2 regions of the Tissierella carlieri genome follow, and region 2 is predicted to be linked to the other one. Evidence: riboswitches for the same ligand, from Rfam matches in the RefSeq annotation. Region 2 holds a riboswitch; the other holds the start of a gene.
The links. Region 2 has a riboswitch for cyclic di-AMP ahead of KQI38_RS05645 (NAD/NADP octopine/nopaline dehydrogenase family protein). Riboswitches for the same ligand answer to the same signal wherever they lie in the genome.
Positions count from the first base shown of each region.

Region 1 (11,081 bases), on a different contig from region 2:
TTAGTGTAAAAGGACAAGAAATTAATCTAACACCAATAGAGTTTAAAATATTAAAATTGTTATTAAGTTATCCTAAAAAGATATTTACGAAGGAAAATATATATAGATGTGTTTGGAATGATGAGTTTTATGGTGATGAAAATACTGTCAATGTTCATATTAGTAATATAAGAAATAAAATAAGTAGGATCGATAATGAAATTGAATATATTAAGACTATTTGGGGAATGGGATTTAGGATGAGCTAAAGCTAAATAGTATATTAGTTTTCTTTATGTTTTCTTAAGACTTTATTTATTGTTTCTTATAACTTTTATTTTATAATGATTTTAAAGTATAAGAAATAGGAGGTATAATAATGAAGGATTATGCGGTAAAATTAAATCATATAACTAAAACATATGGAAAGAAAAAAGTTATTGAAGATATTAGCATAAACGTTAGGATAGGGGATATATATGGTCTTATTGGAAAAAATGGAGCAGGAAAAACAACTATACTAAAACTTATATCTGGATTGATTCGTCAAAATTCTGGAAGTATGGAAATTCTAGGGGAGGTTACAGAACATGGTCTTAATCGTGCTAGGAAAAGAACTGGCTCTCTAGTGGAGAATTCATATTTATATCCTTATTTTGACGGGGAAAAGAATTTAGAATACTATCGTATTCAAAAGGGATTAAAAGATAAAAAAGTGGTAGAAGAAACACTGAAATTAGTAGGGCTTTACGATGTAAACAAGAAGAAATTTAGCAAGTATTCATTGGGAATGAAGCAAAGATTAGGGATTGCTCAAGCTATTATGGGGCGACCAGACTTACTTATTTTAGATGAACCTATTAATGGATTGGATCCTACAGGAATTGTAGAGTTAAGAGAGCTACTATTGAAAATTAATAGGGAGCTAGGTACTACTATAATATTATCAAGTCATATATTAAATGAACTGTTTATGATTGCTAATCGATATGCTTTTATCCACGATGGTACGTTAATAGAAGAAGTAAGCAAAGAAGAATTGGATGAAAAATGTAGAAGATATTTAAAATTGAAAGTCAATGATGCAAAGAAAACAACTGTTATTCTTGAAAAAGAATTAGATATTTTGCATTATAAGGTTTTAAATAATAATGAAATAGAAATATATGAAGAATTAAACAATCTAAATCTCATTACAAAAATCCTAATTGAAAACAATGTAGAGATTAAATCGATTAATGAAGGTGCTCAAACTTTAGAGGAATATTTTATAAAACTGATAGGAGGGTATATAAATGCGTAATTATATTAAATCAGAATTTTATAGGATAATCCACCGCAAGTATTATCAGGTGACTGTATTATTATTTGTTGTATTTTCTATTGTAGTCAATTTATTTTTTAAATTTTTGGGAACAAAAATCACAGAGCCATTTTTTACTTCAATGGACTTTCTTTTGATTTTTTTATTCGCATCACCTATTATACTTCTTATTATTCAGGATATTATTTTAGGTGATGAGATAAAGCATAAAACTTTGAATAATGTTATTGTTAATGGAATTTCTAGAGATAAAATAATATTTTCTAAAATTATTTCTATTTTAGCTTTTTTTATGTTATTTTCTATTATTGTCATAGGGGTTCATATTCTTATATCCATAGTTTTATTTGGAATAAATGAAGAAGGCTTTAAGTTTATCAATCAATATTTTTTAGTTTGTTTATCTGCAGTTCCACTTTGGATAGGATTGATATCTTTTTATATTATTTTTTCTGTAACTATACAAAATCAGGTTATTGTAAGTCTTATAGCACTCACATACATATACATAGTTTCATATATAACTCGTGTAATAGCATATTTACAACCTAAATTAACATTTTTATATATATTACAACCACTTTCAATATTGCGTAGCTTGATAGATATAATAGAAATGAGGAGGGCTCTAGGAATGGATGGATATTGTGTAATAGCTATATTCCCTGTTCTCATTGGATTTGGATTATTTACAATATCTACAATTTTATTAATCACCATATTTAGGAAAAAGGATTTTTAAATTGGAGGGGAGTAAATGTTAGTCATAACTATAATAGTAGGGATAGTTGCGTTAGTATTTGCTTCCCTATATTTCTTATTAAAGAAGGATTTAAAAGCACTAAACAAAGATATTTTACATAGATTAGATAAGGAAAGTAAAGCAACTTTAACTACCCAATCCTCTAACAGAGAGATTGTAGAATTTACTGGAACAATAAATTATTTGTTTTTAGAAAAGGAAAATACGAAGTTAGAATATAAGAAAATAGATCAAGAATTAAAAGAAAATATATCTAATATTTCTCATGATTTTAGGACACCTTTGACAGCCATATTAGGATATTGTGATCTTTTGTTAAAATCTGATTTAACAGAAGAAACTAAAGAATATGTCTATATAATCAACAAAAAAGCAAAATCCTTGCATCATTTGATCCAGGATTTTTATAATTTTTCTAGAATTATGAGCACAGATTATCCTATTAATATAGACTTTGTTTCTATATGTGGATTACTCAAAGAAGTAATATTTGAATATTATGAGGATTTTACTGATAAAGATAGCTCAATAGATATTAATATTCCAAAGGAAGAGATCAAAACAATTTCAGATATAGACGCTTTGAGAAGAATATTTTCAAATTTGATTTCTAATATGTTAAGGCATGGCATTGGAGGATATAAAATTAAATTAGTTAAAGAGGGAAAAGATGCTTATATTTCTTTTGAGAATAAAGTTATATTCATGGATCAGGAGAACTTGGAAAGAATCTTTGAAAGATCATACGCTACGGATTTATCAAGAGGTTCGAGTAAAAGTGGTTTAGGTTTATCTATAGTAAAAGAGTTATCTGATAGATTGAATCATGATTTGGAATTTAGTCTTAAAGATAATATATTTAAGATTGAAATAATATTAAAGATTATGGTATAGGTGAGTTTTGAAAGGCAAGGTATTCAATTAGCCATATGATATAATGTTTATTTCCTGTCAAAGAGAAGTGGTAAAGATGAAGAACAATATTCTAAAGATGAGATTAGAATCACTTAGCGACAGGGAACTATTTTTAAATTATAGACACAAAGAAAAATTTTATCATCTACTCCATAAGCAAGGCATTGATATGGAGGATGGGCAACTTACAAGTATTCACTTACATTTAAAGAAGAACCATTACATGATATCATTATGATAGCTATAAACAGTGTGGTAGAAAATAAAGAGGTTTTATAGGGACATTCTGAGAGAATGTCATAAGAGTAATAGATGGATATTCTACAAAAGATATTCCCGCAGAATATGATGAGAAGATAGAATTCCTTCAAAAAGAAATGCTAACCTTAATCGAAAAAAACGTAAAAGAAGGAGTTGTACTAGAAGAGTTTGATGATTAATTCAAAAAAGGATATCATAAGATAATATAATAAACGTAATTTGCATAAATTATTAGTATGTGCTATAATCGAATTTAATATTTACAATTGAAAACTAAATCACATCGCTGAATTCTTAAATGAAGCGGGGGACCCAATCTTCGGGGGTGTATCCATTTTTGGAGGGGTAGAACCCTTTAGCCCTAACCCGACAGCTAACCTCGTAAGCGTATAAAGGGGAGTAATGTTCTGCTTATTAGAACTATGGAACTCCATGGTTCTTTTTTGTACCCAAAATTAAGTTTACATAATAAAGACCCAACCCATTAGCGTAATCAAAGATTACTAATGGGTCTCGGGAACCTTGTTGCTTCACAATATTTGTGAACTTAATTATTCCCTTAATGGATTTTTTTCAATTATAAAAAAAGGGAGGGTGTTGAATTATGAGAAAGTGTTTCAGTGTAATTCTATTGTTAATATTAGTAATTACATCTACTTTTGTTTATTCAGAAGAAGTAACAGTAAAAGAGATAGCCTTTGCAGATGTTGGTTGGGATAGTGTAAAATTCCACAATGCAGTAGCAGGATTGATAGCAGAACAAATCTTTGGGTACGAATGGAGAGAAGTTCCTGGATCAACTACTGTATTACACGAAGGCTTACTTAAAGGTGAAATTGATGTCCATATGGAAGAGTGGACAGATAATCTAGCTACTTATGAGAAGGATTTAAATGAAGGCAAATTTAAAGATTTAGGAGTAAATTTTGATGATAATGATCAAGGCTTTTATGTTCCAAGATATGTAATTGAAGGGGATTCTGAAAGAGGAATTAAAGCAATGACTCCTGATTTAAAATACGTATGGGATTTAAAGAAATATCCAGATGTATTTCCAGATGCAGAAATAAAGGATATGGGTAGAGTTTATGGTGCAATTCCTGGTTGGGAAGTTGATGAAATTATTCACAATAAATATCTACACTATAATCTGGACGAAAACTTTGTATATTTTAGACCAGGTTCAGATGCAGCTCTATCATCAGCCTTAACTTCAGCTTATGAAAAGGGTGAACCAATAGTTGCATATTATTGGGAACCAACTTGGCTCATGGGTAAATATGATTTTGTATTATTGGAAGATAAACCCTTTGATGCTAACACATATCTCGAAGGGAAAACTGAACTACCTTCTGTAAAAGTAAATATAGGGGTAAGTAATAAATTCTATGAACAAAGTCCTGAAATGGTTGAATTCCTTACAAAATATAAGACTTCAAGTGCTTTAACCTCAGAGGCTCTAGCATATATGCAAGAAACTGGGGCTAATTATATAGAAACAGCAAAGTGGTTCCTAAAGCAACATGATGAATTAATAGATCAGTGGCTAAATCAAAGTGATGCACAAAAGATGAGAGCCTATTTAGGTACAGGCGAAAAGGCTAAAACATCAAATTGGTTAAGGGACTTTCCATTTAAGATACCTTTAAATGTTAATGATATAGATACTTCGGTTAGAAATTTTAGTGTAAAATATGATTCGTTTTTTAGTAAGATAAGATTATTCTTAGGTAGTTTAGTAAATGTAATCTACAAGGTATTAGATTTTATACCCTGGTTTATATCCTTAATATTAGTATTCTTATTGGGTTGGAAAATAAGCAGAAAGATTGGGAAAGGGATACTATATGCGAGTTTACTGTTCCTTATAGGAGCTTTAGGGCTATGGAATTTTACGAATGAAACACTATCCATAGTCATAGCCTCAGTTATAATTTCATTGGCACTGGGCTTTCCATTGGGAATAATCATCTCAACTAGTGAAAGGGCAAATCGAATAATTCGACCAGTATTAGACACAATGCAGACAATGCCAGTATTTGTATATCTAATTCCAGCTTTATTATTCTTTGGCCTGGGTAAACCACCAGCAGTAATAGCAACAACAATTTATGCTATAGTACCAATTATTAGGCTTACAAGTCACGGAATTAGACAAATTGACAAAGAGGTAGTGGAAGCATCCTTATCCTTTGGTTCCACTAGATTACAATCATTAATAAAAGTGCAAATACCACAAGCTTTGCCAACAATAATGGCTGGAGTAAACCAAACCCTTATGATGGCAATGTCCATGGTTGTTACAACCTCCATGATTGGAGCTACTGGTTTAGGCATGGAAGTTCTATTAAGTGTTAACCGAGTAGAAATAGGTAGAGGACTAGTATCTGGTACTGCGGTTGTAATTATTGCAGTCTTATTAGATAGAATAACCCAAGGCTTTGTCAATGGTAGGGAGGTAATCTTAGATGAAGAATAATAATATTTTAAGTATTAAAAACTTAAGCAAATTATATGGTGTAGAAAAAAGTAGAGCATTTAAAATGAAAAGCTCAGGAGTATCTAAGGATGAAATCTATAAAAAAACTGGGGTAACTGTGGCGCTTTGGGATGTAACTTTTGATGTAAAAAAAGGTGAGATGTTTGTAATAATAGGTCTATCAGGCTCTGGTAAGTCAACATTAGTTAGATGTTTTAATATGCTAAATAAACCTAGTTCAGGAGAAATCCTATTTAATGATAAAGATATAAGCAAATTTAATAAAAAGGAATTAAATGAATATAGAAGAAATAATATAGCCATGGTATTTCAAAACTTTGGACTTATGTCTCACAGAGATGTTTTAGGGAATGTAGAATATGGCCTTGAAATTAAGGGAGTATCCAAAGAGGAGCGTCAAGCTAAAGCAAGAGAAATGATTTCCATGGTATGCTTGGAAGGTTTGGAGAATGAACCTATATCAAGTCTCTCAGGAGGTATGAAGCAAAGAGTAGGATTAGCAAGGGCTCTAGCTAATGATCCTGATATACTTTTAATGGATGAACCATTTTCTGCATTAGATCCTTTAGTTAGAAAGGATATGCAGTTTGAACTTCTATCTATTCAAAAGAAATTAGATAAGACCATAATATTTATAACTCACGATATTAATGAGGCCTTTAAATTAGGTGATAGGGTAGCTATAATGCGTGATGGAGAATTGATTCAACTTGATACTCCAGAGATGATATCTGAGCATCCAGCAAATGATTATGTAAAACAATTTATAAATGATGCAGATAAAACTCAGGTAATTAGTGTTAGAAATGTAATGGCTACTCCAAATAGTATTGTTCGTAGAACAGATAGCCTAAGTTATGCTATAAATATCATGAGAAGCAACAGGGTTTCTAGTGCTTATGTTGTTGGCGATAAAATGAAATTATTAGGAATAGTTACAATTGATGATGCTGTACGAGCTAGAAATGAAAAATTATCATTATCAGATGTAATTATAGAAAGTATAATGACCACAGCTCCAGATACATTATTACACGATATAATTCCCATGGCTGCAGAAACTAGATATCCTATAGCTGTAATAGATAATGATGGAAGTCTAAAGGGTATATTATCCAAGGCTGATGTATTGTCATCCATATTATAATAAGGTAAGCGTCAATTTTAGCCAACATTAACAATAAGTATTTTCTATGACATAATACCTTTTACGAAGTAATAGAAAATATTTTAAATGAAATGTTGTATATATTGTTTTAAAATAGAGAGTTTTTATTAAAATCTAATGAGTTGATGGCAGAATTAAGTCTTTATGAAATAAAAAGAATTATAATTCCGCTTTGAATAAAAAATGCTGTATTTTATAGAGAATAATGGATATTGTGTTACATGTTAATAAGTCCATTAAAGCTAAGGAATAAACATTTTGATGATATTTAGGAAAGATATTCTACCAGCAAGGGGATACCAGATGCTTATGACATCATTATTGTACTCTCGAGGCATGTTAAAGTTGAAGTAAGTAAGATGTGCGTCTCATGTCAGAAATGTCCAAGAGCACGAGTGAAGCGAAGTGAGATTGCTAACATTCTAAAACTGAGAGTATAATGATGAGGACGTATTGTGGTGATAAGAAGAAAAAGTAGGATTTGACCATAATATATAGTTGGTCTTGGAGCAAGTTTAGGGTCAAAAATCAGTGAAAAAACACTGTTTTTTGACCCTTTAAAATATGTCAAAGTAGATATTGAAAAGAAAGAGTTAGAACCTTATAAGAATGGATTTAAAAAGTTCTATTATGAATTTAATAAAGAGCCAGATAGTATAAAAATATCAATGAAATAGTAAGTTTTCTAATAGATATATTGAAACTCTTGTGGTATGCTATGGTACTTGAGGGAGGTGGCACTGATGAAAGATATCATGGAGATATTGGAAAATGCAGTGTATGAGAGATTAGAAATATTATATTTTGAATTATTCAAGGAAAATGAGGAAGTAAAAGAGAGTATTGAAGCAGTAAGGGAATTAGGAACAAAGCTGTATGAAAATAAAGATATTCAAAAAGAAGTAAAGAGGTCGATTGGTTGTTGTAATTTACAGCATACCAATCGGCTTTTTTGTTGCTTTAAAATAGTCATATCCACAATACCATGGATTCTATGGGCATATGTAAAGGAGGGATAGGGAGATAGAACATAGTTTTTTAATCTATATGAAACAATAATAACTGAACAAGGATTTGAAGGTAAAATTGGAATAGTTGGAAAGTATGTTAGAGATAAAAAGAAAGAATTTAATACAAAGGTACTGTCAGATTTGAAATTTTACTTGGAAATCAGGGACAGGTTGATTGAGCTCACTTTGGATATTTTAAGGATGAATTATATTCTTCCTTACATCACTTGTAAGTATTTTTAGTATTTTATATTTGCTATAATGTGTATAGATCAACATAAGAAAGGAGAATTATAGAGTGATCATACAAGGAAAATTATTAGAAGTTCAAGACTTACAAAAAAACTACGGAAAGAAAAACAATATAACAAAAGCTTTAAATGGTGTTAGTTTTGATATTCTCCCAGGAGAATTTTTAGGAATAATGGGACCAAGTGGATCTGGTAAAACTACATTATTAAATTGCATTGCAACAATAATAAAACCAACGTCTGGGCGTGTACTTTTAAATGGTAAAAACATCAGTGCTTTTGACAGTAAGGATTTAGCAGAGTATCGGGGTAGTCGAATTGGATATTTATTTCAAGATTTTGCACTGCTAGACAATTTAACTGGACAAGAAAATATACTATTACCATTGTCTATTCATGGGATAGATTTTGTAAAAGCACGTGCTAAGTTAGATAAGCTAGCAGGTTTTTTAGAAATTACAGATATTCTTAATAAATTCCCATCTCAGATGTCTGGGGGACAAAAGCAAAGGGTAGCCGCTGCACGCAGTTTGATTTCTGATCCAGATATTGTTCTTGCAGATGAACCGACAGGGGCATTGGATACACGCTCTGCAAGAATATTAATGAATAAGTTGGAAGGTATTAATAGAAGTAGTGGAAGAACTATTTTAATGGTTAGCCACGACCCTAATGCAGCAAGCTTTTGTTCAAGAATCCTTTTTATTCAAGATGGTGTAATATTTCATGAACTGCGCCGTAAGCAAGATGAACCTCGTGAGAAATTTTATGAAAGAATTTTAAAGGTATTAGCTCAGCTTGGGGGAGGGAGTGCAAATGTTCTCTAAGTTAATTTATCGTAATTCTAAACGAAGTCGTAAGGAAAATTTAATCTACTTTGCAACACTTGTCACAGCAGTAGCCTCGTTTTATATCATTCTTTCACTTGGAAGGCAAGATGTTGTTTTATTTTTAAAGGAATTTGAAAGTGATGCAATCGATAAACTCTTATCCTTAATGCCAATTGTATATCTATTTGCCTTATTTCTATTGTTTTTCTTGATTTTATTTGCTAATCAGTACCAATTAAATCGGAGAAGTAAAGAGTTTGGGCTCTATCTTATGTTAGGAATGCGCAAAAAGCGTCTTGTTCTTCAACTTGTAGCAGAGGGACTTATGACGTCTATTTTGGCACTCATTAGCGGCATTTTAATAGGCGGATTTTTAGCAGAAATCATCAGCTTGACGGTTTCTAAACTAGTTGGACAGGGAATTATCGGGCATCAAATAAGCTTGTCGGTAAGTGCGATTTTCTTCACGATCATCGGTTTTTTATCCATCCAGCTCATTGCATTAGTCATTCTTGGTGGAAGATTATTTAATCAAGAGGTACATCAATTACTGAATGAGCAAACGGATAAGAAACAAGATATGGGGTATTTTAAAGGTAATATACTCAATATGTTAGTAGGTACTATTTTACTAGGTGTCGCATATTGGATTGTTTTATATCGTTTTATGGATTTTGCAGGAATGCTTGTGTTTGTAGCATTAGCACTTGGAAGTTTAGGAACGATCTTTTTTATGGGGGGATTTGGAAAATTACTAGGTTTATTGGCAAGCTTATCCCAGCGTAAATCTACTAAAGGTTTGCACACATTTACATTAAGACAGTTTCAAGAGAACGTAGCTAATAAATCTACTTCTGTTGCAGTAACATCTATTTTAATTACGTTATCTATCATTTTGATAACAAATGGTGCTTCAACCATTATAAGCTTTGAAAGTATTAATAATAGAAGTTCTTCCGTATATGATTTTACTGTTAATGGGGATAATCAAAAGGTTAAGCAATTCCTTACTACAGAAAAAATAGCACCATATGTAGAGGACTTAAATCTCCTAGAGATTGGAAGGATGAAATACCAGGATGAATATGAAGACTTGCCTTTATCGTTAGTTGATTGGTCAAAATTAAGAGAGCAAATTATTATGGACCTGCCAAGCAACTATAAAGAACAAATTCTATCTGGAGAAATACAAGGCTACAGTATCACTTCGGAAAACCCTGAATCACTTAATCTTCTTGGAGTCCTAGAGATTGATGCAGCAAAACCTTACCTCATTCCTGAATCATCGTATAATGGACTTTTAGAAGCTATAGGAGAAAAACCTTTAAAGCTACATTCAAATGAAATTGCTTTGTATTTTAATCCGGATTTTGTGCCTATGGATAATCTAGAAAGTATGCCAGTACTAGATAATATTCTTGAAAAGGCTGCAAAAGAAGGAGAAAGCTTGATAAGCATTAATGATCAGGAAGTATTTATACACTCATCAACTCCAATGAGGGGATTAGTCGCAGACCGTTCCGTAGAAATTTATTCAGCATTCATAGTTCCAGATCAAATGTTTAAACAATTATTGAATACGGAAAACTATAGGTCATATTGGAATTTTCGCATTCCACAAAAGCTGCAAAATGAGCAAGGTTTAATGAAACCAATGATGGAGGCTAGAGATTTATTAAAATCTTCAGGTTTTAAGTTTGAAAGCTATTTACAAAACTTTGGACGTAGACTTTTCTACGTTGTTGCCGGAAGTTATACTATACTATATATGGGCTTTTTATTCTTGATTATTGCCTGTACGGTATTGGCCTTACAATTTTTGACGCAGATGAAGCAGACGGGCGGGCGCTATTTAACGCTTTCAATGTTGGGGGCACAACGTAATCAAATGAAAAAATCTATGCATAAACAGGTGTTATTGACCTTTCTATTACCTATGTCTCTTGCGTGCATGAGTGGAGCTGTTGGTATAAGAGCTATGATTTCATTTGTTATTATTCACATCGAAGATAACGCGTTACTTTATCCTATGGCCTTTACCTTTGCATGTGTAGTAATAGTTATTTTCGTGATTTATGGA
Region 1 is NZ_JAHLOH010000056.1:74,714-85,794, reverse strand. Features, by position in the region: gene KQI38_RS20640 (response regulator transcription factor) at 1-248, shown strand, start outside; gene KQI38_RS20635 (ATP-binding cassette domain-containing protein) at 359-1,282, shown strand; gene KQI38_RS20630 (ABC transporter permease) at 1,275-2,045, shown strand; gene KQI38_RS20625 (sensor histidine kinase) at 2,061-2,960, shown strand; gene KQI38_RS20620 (hypothetical protein) at 3,037-3,219, shown strand; cyclic di-AMP (ydaO/yuaA leader) riboswitch at 3,517-3,645, shown strand; gene KQI38_RS20615 (glycine betaine ABC transporter substrate-binding protein) at 3,847-5,721, shown strand; gene KQI38_RS20610 (quaternary amine ABC transporter ATP-binding protein) at 5,711-6,889, shown strand; gene KQI38_RS20605 (hypothetical protein) at 7,654-7,929, shown strand; gene KQI38_RS20600 (ABC transporter ATP-binding protein) at 8,219-8,998, shown strand; gene KQI38_RS20595 (ABC transporter permease) at 8,988-11,081, shown strand, end outside.
Region 1: another riboswitch for cyclic di-AMP. It lies ahead of KQI38_RS20615 (glycine betaine ABC transporter substrate-binding protein); the one in region 2 lies ahead of KQI38_RS05645 (NAD/NADP octopine/nopaline dehydrogenase family protein).

Region 2 (11,081 bases):
TTCAAGCAACTAGAGGTGGTGGAAATGGAGACTATAGAATGGTTGTATTTGCTCCATCAGATGTTCAGGAACTAGTTGATTTAATAATAGAAGGATTTGATATAGCAGACCAATATAGAAATCCAGTTATGGTTGTTGGTGATGGTATGATTGGACAAATGATGGAACCAGTTGAATTTAAAACTCCAATAAAAAGAGAATTACCAGAGAAAGATTGGGCTACAGTAGGTACAGGTGGTAATAGAAAGCCAAATATAATTAATTCTTTATATATAGCACCAGAAGATCTTGAAGCTCATAATATTAAACTTCAAGCTAAATATCAAAAAATAAAAGAAAATGAAGCAAGAGTTGAATCATATAAAATAGAAGATGCAGATGTAGTTATAGCAGCTTATGGAACTACAGCAAGAATTGCAAAAACAGCAATAGCAAAACTAGAAAAAGAAGGATATAAAGTTGGACTTATTAGACCTATTACTTTATGGCCATATCCATACGATGAATTTAAGAAAATAAATCCAAACTGTAAAGGTGTACTTACAGTTGAAATGAATAATGGACAAATGGTAGATGATGTTAAAATAGCAGTTGAGGGCAAATTCCCAGTATCTTTCTATGGGAGAACTGGTGGAATGGTTCCTACGCCAGATGCAATAATTGAACAGGTTAAGAAAATCTCTGGAGGTGAAAGATAATGACTATAGTTTTTGAAAAGACTAAAGGTTTAACAGATGTACAAACCCACTATTGTCCGGGATGTACCCATGGAATCATCCATAGATTAGTAGGAGAAGCATTGGTAGAATTAGGAGTATTGGATAATGCTATAGGAGTTGCACCAGTAGGTTGTTCAGTATTTGCATATAATTATTTTAATTGTGATATGCAACAAGCAGCTCATGGTAGAGCACCAGCAGTAGCTACAGGGATAAAAAGAGTTCATCCAGAGAAATTTGTATTTACTTATCAGGGAGATGGAGACTTAGCTTCCATTGGTACAGCAGAAATAGTTCATGCTGCTCATAGAGGAGAGAAAATCTCTACAATATTTGTTAACAATGCCATATATGGTATGACAGGAGGTCAAATGGCACCTACAACTCTTATAGGACAAAAGGCTACAACAGCTCCATTAGGAAGAACTGAAGAACATAGTGGTAGACCTATAAAGATATCTGAGATGCTAGCTACAATTCACGGTGCAAAATTTGTAGAAAGAGTGGCAGTAAATACGCCTGCAAATATAAGAAAAGCAAAAAAAGCAATAAAGGAATGCTTCCAGTTACAACTTGATGGAAAAGGATTTGGAATAGTAGAAGTATTATCTACATGTCCTACTAACTGGGGATTAACTGCTCCTGAAGCGATGAAATGGTTAGAGGAAAATATGATACCTTATTATCCTCTTGGAAATTTTAGAAGACCAGAGGAGGTTGAATAAAATGGAAGAAAGAATAGTAATAGCTGGCTTTGGCGGACAAGGTGTAATGGCATTAGGTCAACTTTTAACATATTCAGGTATGATAGAAGATAAAAAAGTATCTTGGTTACCATCCTATGGTCCAGAGATGAGAGGAGGAACTGCAAACTGTAATGTTATTATATCATCAGATGCAGTAGGTTCTCCAGTTGTTATAGATTCAACTTCGGCTATTGTAATGAATAGACCGTCTTTAGATAAGTTTGAAAACCTAGTAGTACCAGGAGGAAAACTATTTATAAATACATCTTTAATAGATAGAAAATGTCCAAGAGAAGATATAGAAGTGTATTATATTCCAGCTAATGAAATAGCTAATGAACTTGGAAACTCAAGAGTAGCTAATATGGTAATGCTAGGAGCATTTCTTGAAGCTACAAAAGCAGTAGAAGTGGATTCAATACTTAACAAAGCATTTACAGCAGTATTTGGAGAGAATAGAGCTCATTTAATGCCAATTAACAAAGAAGCATTAGAAAAAGGGGCAGAATTAGCAAAAGAACAAATGAAAGTTATAATATAATATAGACCAGCCTTTAAAGGCTGGTCTATATTATAACATGAAGTTTATTTTTCTTCTGCTGTTGAGAAACAATGAGGAGGTCTAGAAGTACCTCCTGTTGTTGGAGGAATCTCCACTTGTCTATTTTGTAAAATTTTAACTGTAAGTTCTATAACCATTTTTTCCTCTATTTTGTGGAACAATTTTTCCTCAAATGGAAACTCGGATTCATAAGGACGATGACGACCAATGAATTCGTCAAATTCAAAGATTCTTGCGCTAATCAATTCACAGAATGGAAGCTCATTGAAATTCTCAACTATAATTTGATTAAATTCGGAAAAGTCTCCTGATAATAATTTATCTTTTTCAGCAAAGTGTTTATGTGGTAAGTCACTTACTTTAAAGAATTCAAATTCTGCACTAGAATTTACTGCAAGTTCTGCTGGTGGTGTAGAGAAAGTAACAGGTGTAGAGCATTCAAAAGGAACATCTATTGTGCAATGGTGTAGTTCTCCGCATACTCCTTCCATATTTGCGCATTTTCCTGTAGAATAGTCAATGTTTTTACGAACAAATCCTTTAATAAATAAAATATTCGTAGGTTGCAGCAAAGTACATTGAGTGATCTTTACCTTTTTCTTTATATTCTTAATTTCAAGGGCTAATTCTGGCAGCTTAATCAATGCATTAACATTGAATTGTATAGTTAATTCAGCTAACACTACTGGAATTTTAGCAGTAACGCCAGTTGTTATTCCAGTTGGTGTAACTGGAGTATTAGTACAGCTATCTAAAACATTACTCTTAACATCAACACAAAAATTTTGATGTTTTGAGTTAGTATTACACTCAGGAACTGAAGGCTTGCTATTGCATTTTGATTGACCATGGCTACTATCAAAGATTCGTATATTACTAATATTTGTATTTCCTATTGCATTGTACATACTTTGTTTCCTCCTTAATATTATTTAGATGCAATATTTTTATGTCTGTCCATACTACAATATATTCCTAAAATTTAATTAGGTGATAATATTTATTAAAAAGAAAATAAAAGCATAAAAAATTGTCATAAAATATTTTTTGTAAAAATAATCATAATATGGTATAATATTTCTAGTTTCGAAAAGAATAATCGCTGAATTCGCTTTTGAAGCGGGGGAACCAATATTTTGGGGTGAATCCTTTAGAGGACGGGCATAACCCTTTAGCCCGAACCCGACAGCTAACCTCGTAAGCGTATTAAAGGGGGCATGAAATTGTACTGATTTCAGACTATGGTTGCCCATAGTTTTTTTTGTCCCTCCAAATCGGTTGACATAAAAAATGAGAGGAGAGATATAATGATGGGATTGAACTTTAGTATTATTGGTGCTGGAAATGGCGGTATGGCTATGGCTGGTTATTTAGCCATTATGGGATATAAGGTAAATCTATATAATAGAACCTTAGAAAACATAATACCTCTAATAAAAAACCCAATAATATCTTTAACAGGTGAAAAGAAAGGAACAGGGGTATTAAATAAAGTAACAAATATAATGAAAGATGCCATAGAAGGAGCAGATATAATTATGGTAACAGTTCCAGCCATGGGACATTATCAAATGGCAGTGGAGATGGCACCATATTTAAAAGATGGTCAAATAATAGTACTTAACCCTGGACGTACAGGAGGAGCTTTAGAAGTATATGAGACAATAAGAAAACATAAATGTGATAAAGATGTAATTGTTGCAGAAGCTCAGACTTTTATATATGCTTGTAGAACTACCTCAAGCAATAGTGCACATATTTTCCAAGTAAAAAATGAAGTGACCATAGCTGCCATACCTTCATCTAAGACAAATCATGTTATTAATCTACTAAAATTTGCTTATCCACAATTTATTCAAGCTAAAGATGTTTTAGAAACAAGTATAAATAATTACGGAGCAATTTTCCATCCAGCACCAACACTATTGAATAGTGGTCATATTGAAAGAGGAGCGCCTTTTGAATACTATACAGAAGGAATAACTCCATCTATAGGAGATTTTATAGAAAAGATGGATCAAGAGAGAATGGAAATAGGAAAAGCTCTTCAGATAAATACCTTATCGGCTAAAGATTGGCTATACGAATCCTATGGGGCAAAGGGAAATAATCTATATGAAACAGTACAGAATAATCCGGCATATAAAGGCCTTCAAGCACCAAAGGGTCTCTCTATCAGATATATATATGAGGATGTGCCATATAGTTTAATACCAATGTCTTCCATAGCTAGAGAACTAGGGATTAAAACACCAGCTATTAACTCAATTATAAATATTGCAGAATTAATTACTGGAAAAGATTTTTATGCAGAGGGTAGAACAATAGAAAGGTTAGGTCTTAAAGGTTTATCAGTACATGAAATGCATAAAATTGCACAAATAGGCAAAATAGATAAAAAAGATGAGGAAGGTGTTGCTTAGTGAAAAAGATTATTGCAGGTACTTTAGGTAATTGTGTTCATGTAGCGGGAATAATGAACTATCTAAATTTGGCTGAAAAAGAGAGCTATGACACTGACTTTATTGGAATTGGGAAGTCGGTAGATGAAATAATAATGCTAATTAATGAAAAAAAGCCTAATATAGTGGCTTTATCCTATAGATTAACACCTGAACCACTTCATAAAATTTTAGAGGAATTAAAGGATAAAATAAATAAGAATAATGTTAAGAATATGATTTGGCTATTTGGAGGAACAGAGCCAACAGCGTTAGTAGCAAAAGAATGGGGGATATTTGATAAAATATTTGATGGTACAGAAGATATCGACGAAGTTATAGCATATTTAAAAGGAAAAAACTATTCTGGAGAAGAGTCCTACCCAAGAGAATTGATATCCAGAATAAAATCTAAATATCCATATCCAATATTAAGACATCACTTAGGATTGCCTACCATAGATGAAACTGTAGAAGCTATAGAAAAGGTCGCAGAAGCAAGAGTAATAGATATAATATCAGTTGCACCAGATCAAAATGCCCAAGAATTTTTCTTTGATCAAGAAAATATGGATGAAAGATTAAACGGTGCAGGAGGAGTGCCACTTAGATCTAAAGAAGATTTTAGGAAGCTCTACAAAGCAGCAGAGAGAGGTAACTTCCCACTCTTACGTTCCTATAGCGGAACCAAAAATATAGTTCAATTTGCGGAAGTACTAAAGGAAAGTATAGATAATGCTTGGTGTGCAGTTCCACTATTTTGGTATAGTGAATTAGATAAGAGAGGACCTAGAACCCTATTAGATGCCATAAGAGAAAATCAGCAAGTGATGAAATGGCATGGAGAAAAAAATATACCTGTGGAAGTAAATGATCCTCATCATTGGGGTTTAAGAGATGCTCACGATGCTATAGGCGTTGCAGTAGCATATATAGCTGCATATAATGCAAGAAAAATGGGTGTAAAAGATTACATTGCTCAATATATGTTCAATGTACCAGCATCGATTTCACCTGAAATGGATTTGGGAAAGATGCTGGCAAAGATAGAACTAGTAGAAAGCCTTGTAGATGAAAATTTCAAAGTATATCGTCAAGCAAGAGCAGGTCTTGCCAGTTTCCCAGCAAATCTATATCAAGCTAAGGGACAATTAGCGGCATCAGCATATCTAGCCATGTCAATTAAACCTCATATTTATCACGTTGTTGGATTCTGCGAAGCTCATCATGCAGCTAGAGCAGAGGATATAATAGAGTCGGCTATGATAGTAAGAGGAATACTAAAAAATGAATTCTTAGGTTCAGTGGATATGACAAAGGATAAAAATGTAGTTGAAAGAAAAGATGCTTTAATAGAAGATGCAAAGATAATAATAGAGAGTATAAAATCACTAAATTTAAACTTAGAAGATCCATTAACAGATCCAGAAACTTTAACAGAAGCGGTGAGAATTGGAATATTAGATGCACCACATTTGCAAGGATCACAAATAGCTAAGGGACAGTTGAAAACAAGAATGGTCAGTGGTGGATTATATGCTTATGATGAGAAACAAAAGAAGATAATTACAGAAAAAGAAAGAATCAATTTGCTCCTAAAAGAAGCGGGATATTTACAGATATAAAAATTAATAAAGAATGAATAAAGGAACTAACCATATGGTTTAGTTCTTTTACTATATTAATTAAAATGTTTTTATAAATAAGATTCAAAACATATAGTTATAAATGTATTAATTAAAGATTTAATACGATGAAAAATACGGAGGGCATTCTCCACAAGAGAGAAGTCTCCGTATTTAATTTATTCTATTGCAAATAGAAATTCACCTTCACAAGCAAGTTCATCTCCAACATAAGCTTTGCCCTCGCCAATTCCTATGGAACCTCTGACTCTAGTTAAAACTACTTCCATCCTAAGTGTATCGCCAGGTACTACTTTTCTTTTAAATCTCACTTTGTTTATTCCAGCAAAGTAAGGTGTTTTTCCTTTATATTTTTCATCAGATAGTAGGATTACAGCTCCTACTTGAGCCATAGACTCGACTATTAAGACACCTGGCATCACAGGCATATTAGGGAAATGACCTTGAAAAAATGGTTCATTTATAGTTACGTTTTTATATCCTATGCCTTTAACGCCTACTTCTTCTATCAAAACTTTATCTATAAAGAGAAAAGGATATCTATGGGGAATAATTCCCTTTATTTCTTCTATATTTAATGATTTATCCATAAAACCTCTCCTTTTTAATCTTTTTTAGGGAAAAATTAATGATTGATTATTTTATTATATTCATATATACTAAGTCTTAAAGTTTTATTCATATCATATTAATAATAATCTAAAGAAAATTAATTTGCAAATATTTTTAAAGGAGGTGGTAGATGGGAATAGTAAGTAGTAAATCACAATTTAATATGGAGGTGGAAAATGAAAAACATTTGTGTAGGAATTTCTGGTGTAGGGAGCTATGTACCTGAAAAAATTGTTACCAATCATGATCTCTCCAAGATTGTAGAAACATCAAATGAATGGATTATAGAAAGAACAGGGATACATGAAAGGCGAATAGCAGATGATGATATGGCAACCTCTGATATAGCAACTAAAGCAGCAATAAATGCTTTAGAAGATGCTAAGTTAAGACCAGAAGATATTGATCTTATAATTGTGGCAACAGTAACAGCTGACCATGCTTTCCCATCAACTGCCTGTATAATTCAGAAAAATATAGGAGCAGTAAAAGCGGCAGCATTTGATATAAGTGTAGGATGTTCAGGATTTGTTTATGGATTATCAATAGGAGAAAACTTCATCAAATCAGGGACGTATGATAAGGTTTTAGTCATAGGTGCAGAGACACTATCTAGAGTAGTGGACTGGCAAGAGAGAAATACTTGTGTATTGTTTGGAGATGGTGCAGGAGCTTGTGTACTAGAAAAATGTGAGGAAGGATTTGGAATTCTTTCAATTGAGCTAGGCTCTGACGGTTCTAATGGAGAGGTATTAGTTCAGCCAGCAGGAGGCTCTAGATTACCAGCCAGTATGGACACTGTAGAAAATAGACTTCACTTTATAAAAATGGATGGCAAAGAAGTATTTAAATTTGCTGTAAGGGTCATGGAAAGAGCATCTACCAATGCTTTAAAAAAAGCTAATCTTCAATTGGGAGATTTAGATTTTTTAGTTCCACACCAAGCTAATATGAGAATAATAGATGCAGCAGCTAAGAAGTTAAAACTTGAAAAAGATAGAATTTGTGTAAATCTAAATAAATATGGCAATATGTCTTCAGCCTCTATTCCAGTAGCCCTTGATGAAGCAGTTAAGGATAATAAAATAAATAAGGGTGATAATATACTTTTAGTAGCATTTGGAGCAGGTCTTACTTGGGCTTCAATGACTATAAAATGGAGTAGGAGGAAAGATAGATAATGTGGAAGACTAGAATAACAGATATGTTAAGTATTAGGTATCCTATAATACAAGGAGGCATGGCTTGGGTAGCAACTCATGAATTAGCTGCAGCCGTATCAGAAGCTGGAGGGCTAGGAATCATAGGAGCAGGCAATGCACCAGGAGAAGTAATAAGAGAAGAGATTAGAAAGCTTAAGGAACTGACAGATAAACCATTTGGTGTAAACATTATGTTAATGTCACCTTTTGCTGAGGATATTGTAGGTATAGTATGTGATGAAGGAGTTCCTGTTGTAACTACAGGTGCAGGAAGTCCAGGGAAATATATAAAAAAGCTAAAAGAGCATAATGTAAAAATCATACCTGTAGTACCTACTGTGTCTTTAGCAGTGAGATTAGAGCGAGAAGGCGTTGATGCTATAATAGTAGAAGGAACTGAGGCTGGAGGACATATTGGAGAATTGACTACTATGGTTTTAGTACCTCAAATTGTTGATGCAGTTAAGATTCCTGTTATAGCAGCAGGAGGAATAGGTGATGGAAGAGGATTTTTAGCGACTTTGATTTTAGGAGCAGAAGGAGTGCAGATAGGCACTAGATTTGTATGCTCAACTGAAGCCAAGGTCCATATAAATTATAAAGAAGCTATAGTAAAATCAAAAGATAGGGAGACTTCAGTAACTGGGAGAAGTACTGGTCATCCTGTAAGGGCATTGAAAAATAAATTTACAAGAGAATTTTTGGAACTTGAAAACAGTGGTGCTCCTTTGGAAGAACTAGAGCTATTAGGTTCGGGAAGATTAAAACTAGCTGTAGTAGAAGGAGATATAGACAAAGGGTCTTTGATGTCTGGTCAAATTGCAGGACTTATTAAAGATATTAAGCCATGCAAAGAAATAATAGAGGATATAGTTTCTTCAGCACAGGGAAAACTAGATTCATTGTATTCACTAAAGGAAGGTGATATCAATGGATAAATTAGCATTTATATTTCCTGGGCAAGGATCACAATATGTTGGAATGGGCAGTGATTTTTACGAGAATTTTGCAGAGTCAAAAAAAGTATTTGATGAAGCAAATGAAGTATTAAATATGGATTTAAAGAGTATATGCTTCAATGGCAGTGAAGAAGATTTAAAAAGAACAGAAAATACGCAGCCAGCCATATTAGCTACAAGTATAGCAATACTTAAAGCTATACAATGTAGAGGTATAGATTGTGAATATACAGCAGGACTTAGTTTAGGTGAGTATAGTTCATTAGTTACTAGTGGAAGTATGGAGTTTAGAGATGCTCTTAAAGTTGTAAAAGAGAGAGGTAAATTTATGCAAGAGGCAGTTCCTTTAGGAGTGGGAGGAATGGCTGCAATACTTGGATTAAATAGGGAAAAAATACCTTCTATTTTACAAAAAACTAAGGAATACGGATTAGTTGAAGTAGCAAACTATAATAGTCCAGAACAAATAGTTTTATCAGGAGAATTAAAAGGTCTTCAGATTGCATGTGAAGAAGCAATTAAGCTAGGTGCTAAAAAAGCAGTACCATTGTCTGTATCTGCACCATTTCATTCGTCTTTATTAGTTTCAGCAGGAGAAAAATTGAAGAATGAATTATCTAAAGTAGATATAAAAGATGCCCAAAAGAAGTTTATCTCTAATGTAGATGCTAAGCTCTTATCGAGCAAAGATGAGATCAAGCCAAAACTAATAAACCAAGTAAGTAACTCAGTATTATGGCAGCAATCTGTGGAATGTATGATAAATGAAGGTGTAGATACATTTATAGAAATAGGACCGGGCAAATCTCTCTCAGGATTCGTAAAACGTATTGGCAAAGCTGTGGGTAAGGAAGTAAAAGCCTTGAGTGTCAATGACGTGGTTTCTTTTGAAGAAACGATAAACTATATCAAGGGAGGGAAAGAAGATGAGTCTAAATAATAAAGTAGCATTAATAACTGGAGGATCAAGAGGTATAGGAAAAGAAATCGCCTTAGAGCTAGCAAAAAATGGTGTTAATATAGCAATAACCTATGCTAATAATCTGCAAAAAGCTAAGGAGGTACTAGATGATATAAAATCCTACGAAGTTAAGGCAGTTGCCATAAAGGCAAATGTGTCGGTAGAAGAAGATGTACTACAAATGATAAAGACTATAGAAGATGAATTGGGGACTATAGACATTTTAGTAAATAATGCAGGAGTTACAAAAGATAATTTAATCATCAGGATGAAAGAAGAAGACTGGGATGAGGTAATAGATGTTAACTTAAAGGGTACATTCCTCTGTACTAAGGCAGTATCAAGAATAATGATGAAGAAAAAATATGGAAAGATAATAAATATTACCTCTGTAGTAGGAATAATGGGAAATGCTGGTCAAGGAAACTACAGTGCTTCAAAGGCTGGAGTCATTGGATTTACTAAATCTATGGCAAGAGAATTAGCAAGTCGTGGTATTAGAGTAAATGCCATAGCACCAGGCTTTATTGAAACAGATATGACAGATGTATTGAAGGACGAAATAAAAGAAGCTATGCTAAAATCCATACCATTAAATAGCTTTGGAAATCCAAAAGATATTGCAAATTTAGTAGTATTTTTAGCTAGTGAAAAATCAGACTATATAACAGGCCAAGTAATAAACGTAGATGGCGGAATGCTAATGTAGAAGAAATGCACGATTCACAATTCACAATGCACAATTGCAGGGACGACTTGCAGTCGTCAAATAAGACCCTAGAGATAGACCCAAATAACTGTGAATTGTGAACTGTAAATTCATAATTGATTATAGGGAGGAATATAAAAATGATATTTGAAAAAGTTGTAAATATAATAGCAGAGCAATTAGGAGTAGATGATATAGAGAGCATAACTATGGAGACTTCTATTATGAAGGACTTAGAAGCAGATTCCTTAGATGCAGTAGAGATTATGATGGCACTAGAAGACGAATTTGGAATTACTGTGCCTGATGAAGATGCAGAGAAGTTTAAAAATATTGGAGATATAGTAGAATATGTAGAAGGAAAAACTGAATAATACCTTAATATTGGAGGTAAAAAAATTGAAAAGAGTCGTAATAACGGGATTAGGTGCTATAACACCTATAGGCATAGGGAAGGAAAGTTTCTGGAATTCTCTAACACAAGGAAAATCAGGAGTTGGGCCTATAACTAGATTTGACACAAC
Region 2 is NZ_JAHLOH010000022.1:32,726-43,806, forward strand. Features, by position in the region: gene KQI38_RS05625 (3-methyl-2-oxobutanoate dehydrogenase subunit VorB) at 1-698, shown strand, start outside; gene KQI38_RS05630 (thiamine pyrophosphate-dependent enzyme) at 698-1,444, shown strand; gene KQI38_RS05635 (2-oxoacid:acceptor oxidoreductase family protein) at 1,446-2,006, shown strand; gene KQI38_RS05640 (CsxC family protein) at 2,051-2,935, opposite strand; cyclic di-AMP (ydaO/yuaA leader) riboswitch at 3,118-3,246, shown strand; gene KQI38_RS05645 (NAD/NADP octopine/nopaline dehydrogenase family protein) at 3,338-4,450, shown strand; gene KQI38_RS05650 (cobalamin-dependent protein) at 4,450-6,093, shown strand; gene fabZ (3-hydroxyacyl-ACP dehydratase FabZ) at 6,273-6,704, opposite strand; gene KQI38_RS05660 (beta-ketoacyl-ACP synthase III) at 6,903-7,907, shown strand; gene fabK (enoyl-[acyl-carrier-protein] reductase FabK) at 7,907-8,866, shown strand; gene fabD (ACP S-malonyltransferase) at 8,859-9,827, shown strand; gene fabG (3-oxoacyl-[acyl-carrier-protein] reductase) at 9,814-10,557, shown strand; gene acpP (acyl carrier protein) at 10,698-10,931, shown strand; gene fabF (beta-ketoacyl-ACP synthase II) at 10,957-11,081, shown strand, end outside.